DNA from 3 places in the Saccharothrix sp. NPDC042600 genome. Region 1 is predicted to be linked to each of the others. Evidence: riboswitches for the same ligand, from Rfam matches in the RefSeq annotation. Region 1 holds a riboswitch; each other region holds the start of a gene.
What was found. Region 1 has a riboswitch for thiamine pyrophosphate ahead of AB0A74_RS35640 (thiamine ABC transporter substrate-binding protein). Riboswitches for the same ligand answer to the same signal wherever they lie in the genome.
Positions count from the first base shown of each region.

Region 2: another riboswitch for thiamine pyrophosphate. It lies ahead of thiC (phosphomethylpyrimidine synthase ThiC); the one in region 1 lies ahead of AB0A74_RS35640 (thiamine ABC transporter substrate-binding protein).
Region 3: another riboswitch for thiamine pyrophosphate. It lies ahead of thiO (glycine oxidase ThiO); the one in region 1 lies ahead of AB0A74_RS35640 (thiamine ABC transporter substrate-binding protein).

Region 1 covers NZ_JBEZBW010000102.1:6,113-8,369, reverse strand. Annotated here, with positions in the region: gene AB0A74_RS35645 (iron ABC transporter permease) at 1-189, opposite strand, end outside; gene AB0A74_RS35640 (thiamine ABC transporter substrate-binding protein) at 165-1,193, opposite strand; TPP riboswitch at 1,185-1,298, opposite strand; gene AB0A74_RS35635 (4a-hydroxytetrahydrobiopterin dehydratase) at 1,330-1,623, shown strand; gene AB0A74_RS35630 (mannosyltransferase) at 1,579-2,257, opposite strand, start outside.
Region 2 covers NZ_JBEZBW010000110.1:10,326-12,582, reverse strand. Annotated here, with positions in the region: gene thiC (phosphomethylpyrimidine synthase ThiC) at 1-909, opposite strand, end outside; TPP riboswitch at 900-1,023, opposite strand; gene AB0A74_RS36725 (hypothetical protein) at 1,711-2,257, shown strand, end outside; gene AB0A74_RS36720 (LysE family translocator) at 2,224-2,257, opposite strand, start outside.
Region 3 covers NZ_JBEZBW010000110.1:18,307-20,563, reverse strand. Annotated here, with positions in the region: gene AB0A74_RS36785 (class III extradiol ring-cleavage dioxygenase) at 1-574, opposite strand, end outside; gene thiE (thiamine phosphate synthase) at 580-1,233, opposite strand; TPP riboswitch at 1,278-1,389, shown strand; gene thiO (glycine oxidase ThiO) at 1,384-2,257, shown strand, end outside.

The DNA of each region.
Region 1 (2,257 bases):
CAGCTCCCACGTCTCGGGAGCGCCGATCACGGGCAGCACCCCGCCCTCGCCCAGCCCGAGGCCGACGATCGCGACCACCGGCCAGGCGAAGAACACCCCCAGGAACCCCAGGGGCAGGAGCGCGGCGAACGACCAGCCCAGCCCCGCGCGTGCGAACGTCCCGGTCAGCCCTGCACGAGTGCGCGCCATTGCTGCACCCACCGCTCGCGGTTGGCGTCGACCTGGCTCGCGGGCAGGGTGCGGGCCTTCTCCGGCAGCGGAGCGGCCTTGGTCCACGCCTCGGGCAGCGCCACGCCCTCGCGCGACGGGTACACGTACATCTGGCCCGGCACGTCGGCCTGGAACTTCTCCCCGAGCAGGAAGTCCACGACCTTGCGCGCGTCCTCGGCGTTCTTCGTGCCCTCCAGCACGCCCGCGTACTCGACCTGGCGGTAGCAGGTGTCCAGCAGCGCCTTGGTGCGCGGCGTGCCGTCGTCGCCGATCTCCGCCGACGGCGAGGACGCGTAGGAGACGACGATCGGGCGCGGGCCCTTGCCGCTGGAGCCGGAGAAGTCCTGGGTGTAGGCCTCCTCCCAGCCGGAGACGACCTTGACGCCGTTCGCCTTGAGCCTGGTCCAGTAGTCCGGCCAGCCGGACTCGCCGAACTCCGCGACCGTGCCGAGCAGGAACGCGAGGCCCGGCGAGGACGTGGCCGGGTCCTCCACGACCAGCTTGTCCTTGAACTTCGGGTCCGCCAGGTCGGCGTAGGTCTTCGGCGCGTCCGCGCCCACCGCGGCCACGTCGATGTTCACGCACACGTCGCCGACGTCCACCGCGTGCAGGCGGTTGGGCGGGTCGAGCTGGTAGCGCTGCGCGCCCTTGCCGGCCTCGGCGGAGGCGTACTCGGCGAACACGCCCTCCTTCAGGGCGCGCGAGGCGAAGGTGGAGTCCACGCCGAACGCCACGTCCCCGATCGGGTTGCCCTTGGTCAGGACCAGCTTGTTCGTCATGGCGCCGGCGTCACCACTGGCCAGCGTCTTGATGGTGATCCCGGTCTCGGCCTTGAAGGCGTCGAGCAGCTCGGGCTTCACCGCGAACGAGTCGTGCGTCACGAGGGTGACGACGCGTTCGCCCTGCGGCGCTTGGCCCGTGGTCGCGGAGCACGCGGCCAGCGAGGCCGCCGCGACGGCGACGGTCAGCACTCGTCGGAACATCGTTTCTCTCCCTACGCCGGCATGATCCGGATCAGGTGGACGGTCGAGGGCTTGCGAGCCCTCCTCTCAGCCCGGCGCATCACCGGACTCCCGTGGCGAACGCGCAGTTTACGCCACGCGGTGGGACCATCGGGGCATGGCCGAGCTGCTGACCGACGACCAGGTGACCGCCGCGCTGTCGACGCTGCCCGACTGGAGCGCCCGCGACGGCGCGCTCGTCCGCACGGCGGAGCTGCCCAGCTTCGCGCAGGCGATCCAGGTGGTGAACCGGGTCGCGGAGATCGCCGAGAACGACAACCACCACCCGGACATCGACATCCGCTGGCGCACGCTGACCTTCCGGTGCAGCACCCACTCCAGCGGCGGGATCACCGCGCTGGACGTGTCACTGGCGGAGGAGATCGACGGCGTCCTCGACGCGCTCGCGTGACCTCTCGCGCAGCACCACGCCGATCGCGACCAGGGTGAGCAGGCCCACCGCCGGGTAGACCCAGCCGAGCAGGGACAGGTACCAGGGGCGGGAGATGATCCAGATCGACGGCTGGGCGTGGAGCAGGAACGAGATCAGGTAGCTGCCGATCGCGAGCACCCACGCCCACGCCGTCACGGCCGCGAGCCGGTGCCGCACGCCGTAGATCAGCCACATCAGCGCGGGCACCGCCCAGACCCAGTGGTGGCTCCACGAGATCGGCGACACCAGCAGGCCCAGGAACTGGACGGCGACGACCATCGCCAGCGTGTCGGTGGCCTTGACCGCCCACCACAGCGCCCACGCGGCGCACGCGACCGCGACCGCGACGCCGACCAGGTAGATCGGCCCGGCCTCGACGTCGTAGCCGACCGTCCGGGACAGCGCCGCGCGCAGCGACTGGTTGATCGCCGACCCGACCGGTCCGACGCGCGTGGCGTCGCCGAGCAGGTGGAACCAGAACTGGTTCGACTGGCCCGCGGAGATCGCGAACCCGAGCAGGACCGTGCCGGCGAACGCGACGAACGACCACACCGCGGCCTTGTACTTGCGGGTGACCAGGAAGTAGAGCCCGGAGATCGCCGGGGTGAGCTTG
Region 2 (2,257 bases), on a different contig from region 1:
GAAGGTGACGTCGTAGGCGCGCAGGATCTCGCACAGCTCCTCGAAGTGCGTGTAGAGGAAGCTCTCCTTGTGGTGCGCGAGGCACCACGCGGCCATGATCGACCCGCCGCGCGAGACGATGCCGGTGACCCGGCGCGCGGTCAGCGGCACGTACCGCAGCAGGACGCCCGCGTGCACCGTCATGTAGTCGACGCCCTGCTCGGCCTGCTCGATGACGGTGTCCCGGTAGACCTCCCAGGACAGCTTCGCCGGGTCGCCGTTGACCTTCTCCAGCGCCTGGTAGATCGGCACGGTGCCGATGGGGACGGGCGAGTTGCGCATGATCCACTCGCGGGTCTCGTGGATGCGCTTGCCGGTGGACAGGTCCATGATCGTGTCGGCGCCCCAGCGGGAGGCCCACACCATCTTCTCCACCTCCTCCTCGATCGAGGAGGTGACGGCCGAGTTGCCGATGTTGGCGTTGATCTTCACGAGGAACTTCTTGCCGATGATCATCGGCTCGGCCTCGGGGTGGTTGCGGTTCAACGGGATCACGGCGCGGCCGATGGCCACTTCCTCCCGCACGAACTCGGGGCTCATGTTCTCGCGCGCGGCGATGAACGCCATCTCCGGCGTGATGATCCCGGCCTTGGCGTACGCCAACTGGGTCACCGCCCCGTTGACCGGCTCGCGCGCGGCGATCCAGTCGGCGCGCAGCCTGGGCAGTCCGGTGTGGACGTCGATGGTCGCGTCGGAGTCGGTATACGGACCGGAAGTGTCGTAGAGGTCGACGTGCTCGCCGTTGGTGAGCTCCACCCTGCGGAACGGGACCTTCACCCCGTCGGCCACCTCGCGGTAGACCTTGCGCGAGCCCGAGATCGGGCCGGTGGTGACAGTCGGCTTCACCGAACGGTCGTCAAGTGCCGTCACGACATTCCTCCCTACGCCGGCATTACCCGGTCAGGTTCAGGCGGTCGGCGGCACCGGAGTCCTCTCCAGCCGCCCTCTCAGCCCGCTGAGGCGCGAGCTCCCGCGTGTGTTGAGTTGTCCGCCCGACCATAGCCAGGCCACCACGTCCATGCCAAGGCCACCACACACCAGCCGCCCTGTCGTACCCACGTGGGACAATGGAACCGGGGGCCGGAGGCCACACCCACCAACGCCGACCAGCCCCGCACCACCCGCTCCACCAGCGACGACGGCGATCAGCGGCGGCCAACGACGATCAGCGAGCGACGGGCGGAGGCGGGCGGAGGCGGGCGGAGGCGATCACCGCCGAGCGGCGGCCGGCAGCGGCGGGCAGCGGCCGGCAGCGGCGGGCATCCCGGTCGGCAGCGGCGGGCATCCCGGTCGGGTCGGTAGCGCGGCGGTCGGCCCGGGTTGAGCTGAGTGGGCGGCGGCTGAAGTGGCGGGGCGCGCTGTGGTGGCCGGGTTGGGGCGGTGTTGCGCTGGACCCCGCTCGCCGCGGGCCGGGCCGGTCGCCCGCCCGCCGCCACGCGCCACCCGCCCTCCGCCGACGCGCGCCGCTGCCCGCCACGCGCCGCTCCCCGCCACCCGCCGTCACGCGGATGCCAAGGACGGCCCTTTGCGCGTACCTTTCTCCGCGTGGCTGATCACCAGCCCTTCCCGCCCGGGGCACGGCGCGTGGCGCGGCCCGCTGCGGTTTCGCCGTGCCCGTCGTGCGGTGAGCCGGCTGGGCGGAGTTACCCGGCCTGTCGGTTCTGCGCCGAGTTGGTCGACCAGTACTGGCTGCTCGACTGGCAGGAGCTGCTGGCCGCCGAGAAGCTCGCCGAGGGTGGCGCGGGGGAGAAGGAGCTGGCCGAGCTGGTGCTCGCCGACGAGGTGGGCAAGCACCCCTGGACCTGCACCGACTGGGCGATGACCCTGGTGACCTGCGCGCACTGCGGCGAGGAACCCGCCACCGGACCCGTGGACTGCGTGCGGTGCGCGACGGCCGACGAGCTGCGGTGGGCGTGGGACCACGCCGGTCACCCGCACGCCATGACGGCCGGCGAGCACGCGTTGCGGGTGGCGCGTGCGGTGTTGCGCGCGCCGCACCGGAGGCGGGCGACGGTGGTCGGGGCCTGGCGGCTGCTCATGCCGTTCCTGCTGGTCGGCGAACTACCGACGGTCGGCCAGGTGCGGCGCATCCGGGCGCACGTCATCGCGGGCGCGTACGCCGAGCTGGCCGCGTGCACCACCCACGTCGAGCTGGCCGGCTTCCCCGAACTGCCCTGGCGGCGCTCAGCGCGGGTCGAGCACCAGCCGAAGGCCAAGC
Region 3 (2,257 bases), on a different contig from region 1:
CCTCGACCAGTGCCCGGCCCGCCCAGTCGTCGAACTCCGCCGACCACGACGGCGGCGCGTAGTCCGGCCCCTGCCGCATGTCGACGCAGCTCAGGTTGTGCGTCATGAACCCGCTGCCGACGATGAGCACGCCCTGGTCGCGCAGCGGGGCCAACCGCCGACCCACCTCGAACAGCCGGCGCGGGTCCAGGGTCGGCATGGACATCTGGAGCACCGGGACGTCCGCGTCGGGAAACATCTCCTTCAACGGCACGTAAGCGCCGTGGTCGAGCCCGCGCGCCTCGTCCCGGTGCACGGGCTCGTCGACCAGCTTGGCCACCGAAGCCGCCAGCTCGGGCGCGCCGGGGGCCTCGTAGGTGACCTCGTAGTACCGCTGCGGGAAGCCCCAGAAGTCGTAGGTCAGCGGCACGGTCGTGGTCGCGCCGAGCGTCAGCGGGTCCGCTTCCCAGTGCGCGGACACCACCAGGATCGACTCCGGGCGCGGGAGCGTCGCGGACCACGACCTCAGCTCGCCGGTCCACCGTTCGTCGTCGGCCAGCGGGGGAGCCCCGTGGCCCAGGTACAGCACAGGCATCACGCCTACGACTGTACGCCTTTTAGTTGAAGTTTCAACGATGCTGCGGCGGTTTTCGGGTCCTCCGCGTCCGTGATGGCGCGCACCACGACCACGCGCGACGCGCCGGCGGCGAGCACCTCGGGCAGCCGCTCGCGGTCGATGCCGCCGATGGCGAACCACGGCCGGTCCGTCGCCCCGGCGGTCGCGCGGACCAGGTCCAGGCCCGGCGCGGGGCGGCCCGGCTTGGTCGGCGTCGGCCAGCACGGGCCGGTGCAGAAGTAGTCCACGCCCGGCTCGATCGCCGCCGCCCGCGCCTGGTCCACGTCGTGCGTCGAGCGCCCGATCACCACGTCGTCGCCGAGGACGCGGCGGGCGGCCGGCACCGGCAGGTCGTCCTGGCCCAGGTGCAGCACGTCCGCGCCCACGGCGTGCGCGACGTCGGCCCGGTCGTTGACCGCGAGCAGCGCGCCGTGCCGGGCGCACGCCTCGGCCAGCACCTCCAGCGCCGCGATCTCCTGCTTGGCCTCCAGGCCCTTCTCGCGCAACTGCACGATGTCCACGCCGCCCGCCAGCACGGCGTCGGCGAAGTCCGCGAGGTCGGGCCGCGTGGGCGTGCAGAGGTAGAGCAGCGAGTCGGCGAGCCGCCGCCTGATTTGCGTTCCGTCGAGTCCTGGCACGCCCGGCACCGTAACCGCCGGCCGGAATCGTGCGCTACGGTGGACGTGGTCCGCACGGGAGCCTGGAGAACACCGGGCTGAGAGGGAGCGTGGTTCGCTCCGACCGTCGAACCTGATCCGGGTCATGCCGGCGCAGGGAGCGTGAGTGCCTTGGCAAGTGCGAGTGGGATCACCGTCGTGGGCGGCGGTGTCGTCGGGCTGTCCGCCGCGTGGTTCGCGGCGCGCGACGGGTTCGACGTGACCGTGGTCGACCACGCGTCGCCGCACGGCGGGTCGTGGGTGGCGGGCGGGATGCTCGCGCCGATCACCGAGGCGTGGCCCGGTGACGAGGACGTGCTGGCCCTGGGCGTGGAGTCGCTGGAGCTGTGGCCGGGGTTCGCGGCGGCGCTGGACGTGCCGCTGAGCCGGGTCGGGACGCTGGCCGTGGCGGTCGACGCCGCGGACGCCGAGGTGCTGGACCAGTTGTGCGCCTACCTGGGCCGGATGGGCCGCGCGGCCGACCGGGTGACCAGGCGCGAGCTGCGCGCGCTGGAACCCGGCCTCGGTCCGACCGTCCGCAGTGGACTGTCCGTGCCCGGCGACCTGTCGGTGGACAACCGGCTCCTGCTCGACGCCCTGCGGCGGGCGTGCGCCGAGAACGGCGTGCGGTTCACCGGGAAGTCCACAGTGGACTCGGCGGTCACCGTCATCGCCGCCGGGGCGTGGAGCCGGGACCTGCACCCGGCCCTGAAGGACGTGATCCGGCCGGTCAAGGGCGAGATCCTGCGGCTGCGGACCAGGCCCGGCGCGCTGCCGCCGCCCACGCACACCCTCCGCGCCCACGTCTCCGGCCGCCCGGTCTACCTGGTGCCGCGCGCGGACGGGCTGGTGCTCGGCGCGACCCAGTACGAGGCCGGGTTCGACGCGGACGTCACCGTCGGCGGCGTGCGGGACCTGGTGCGCGACGCCGAGGTGGTGTGGCCGGGGATCGCCGAGTACGCGCTGGCCGAGTGCGCCGCCGGGTTCCGGGCGGGCAGCCCGGACA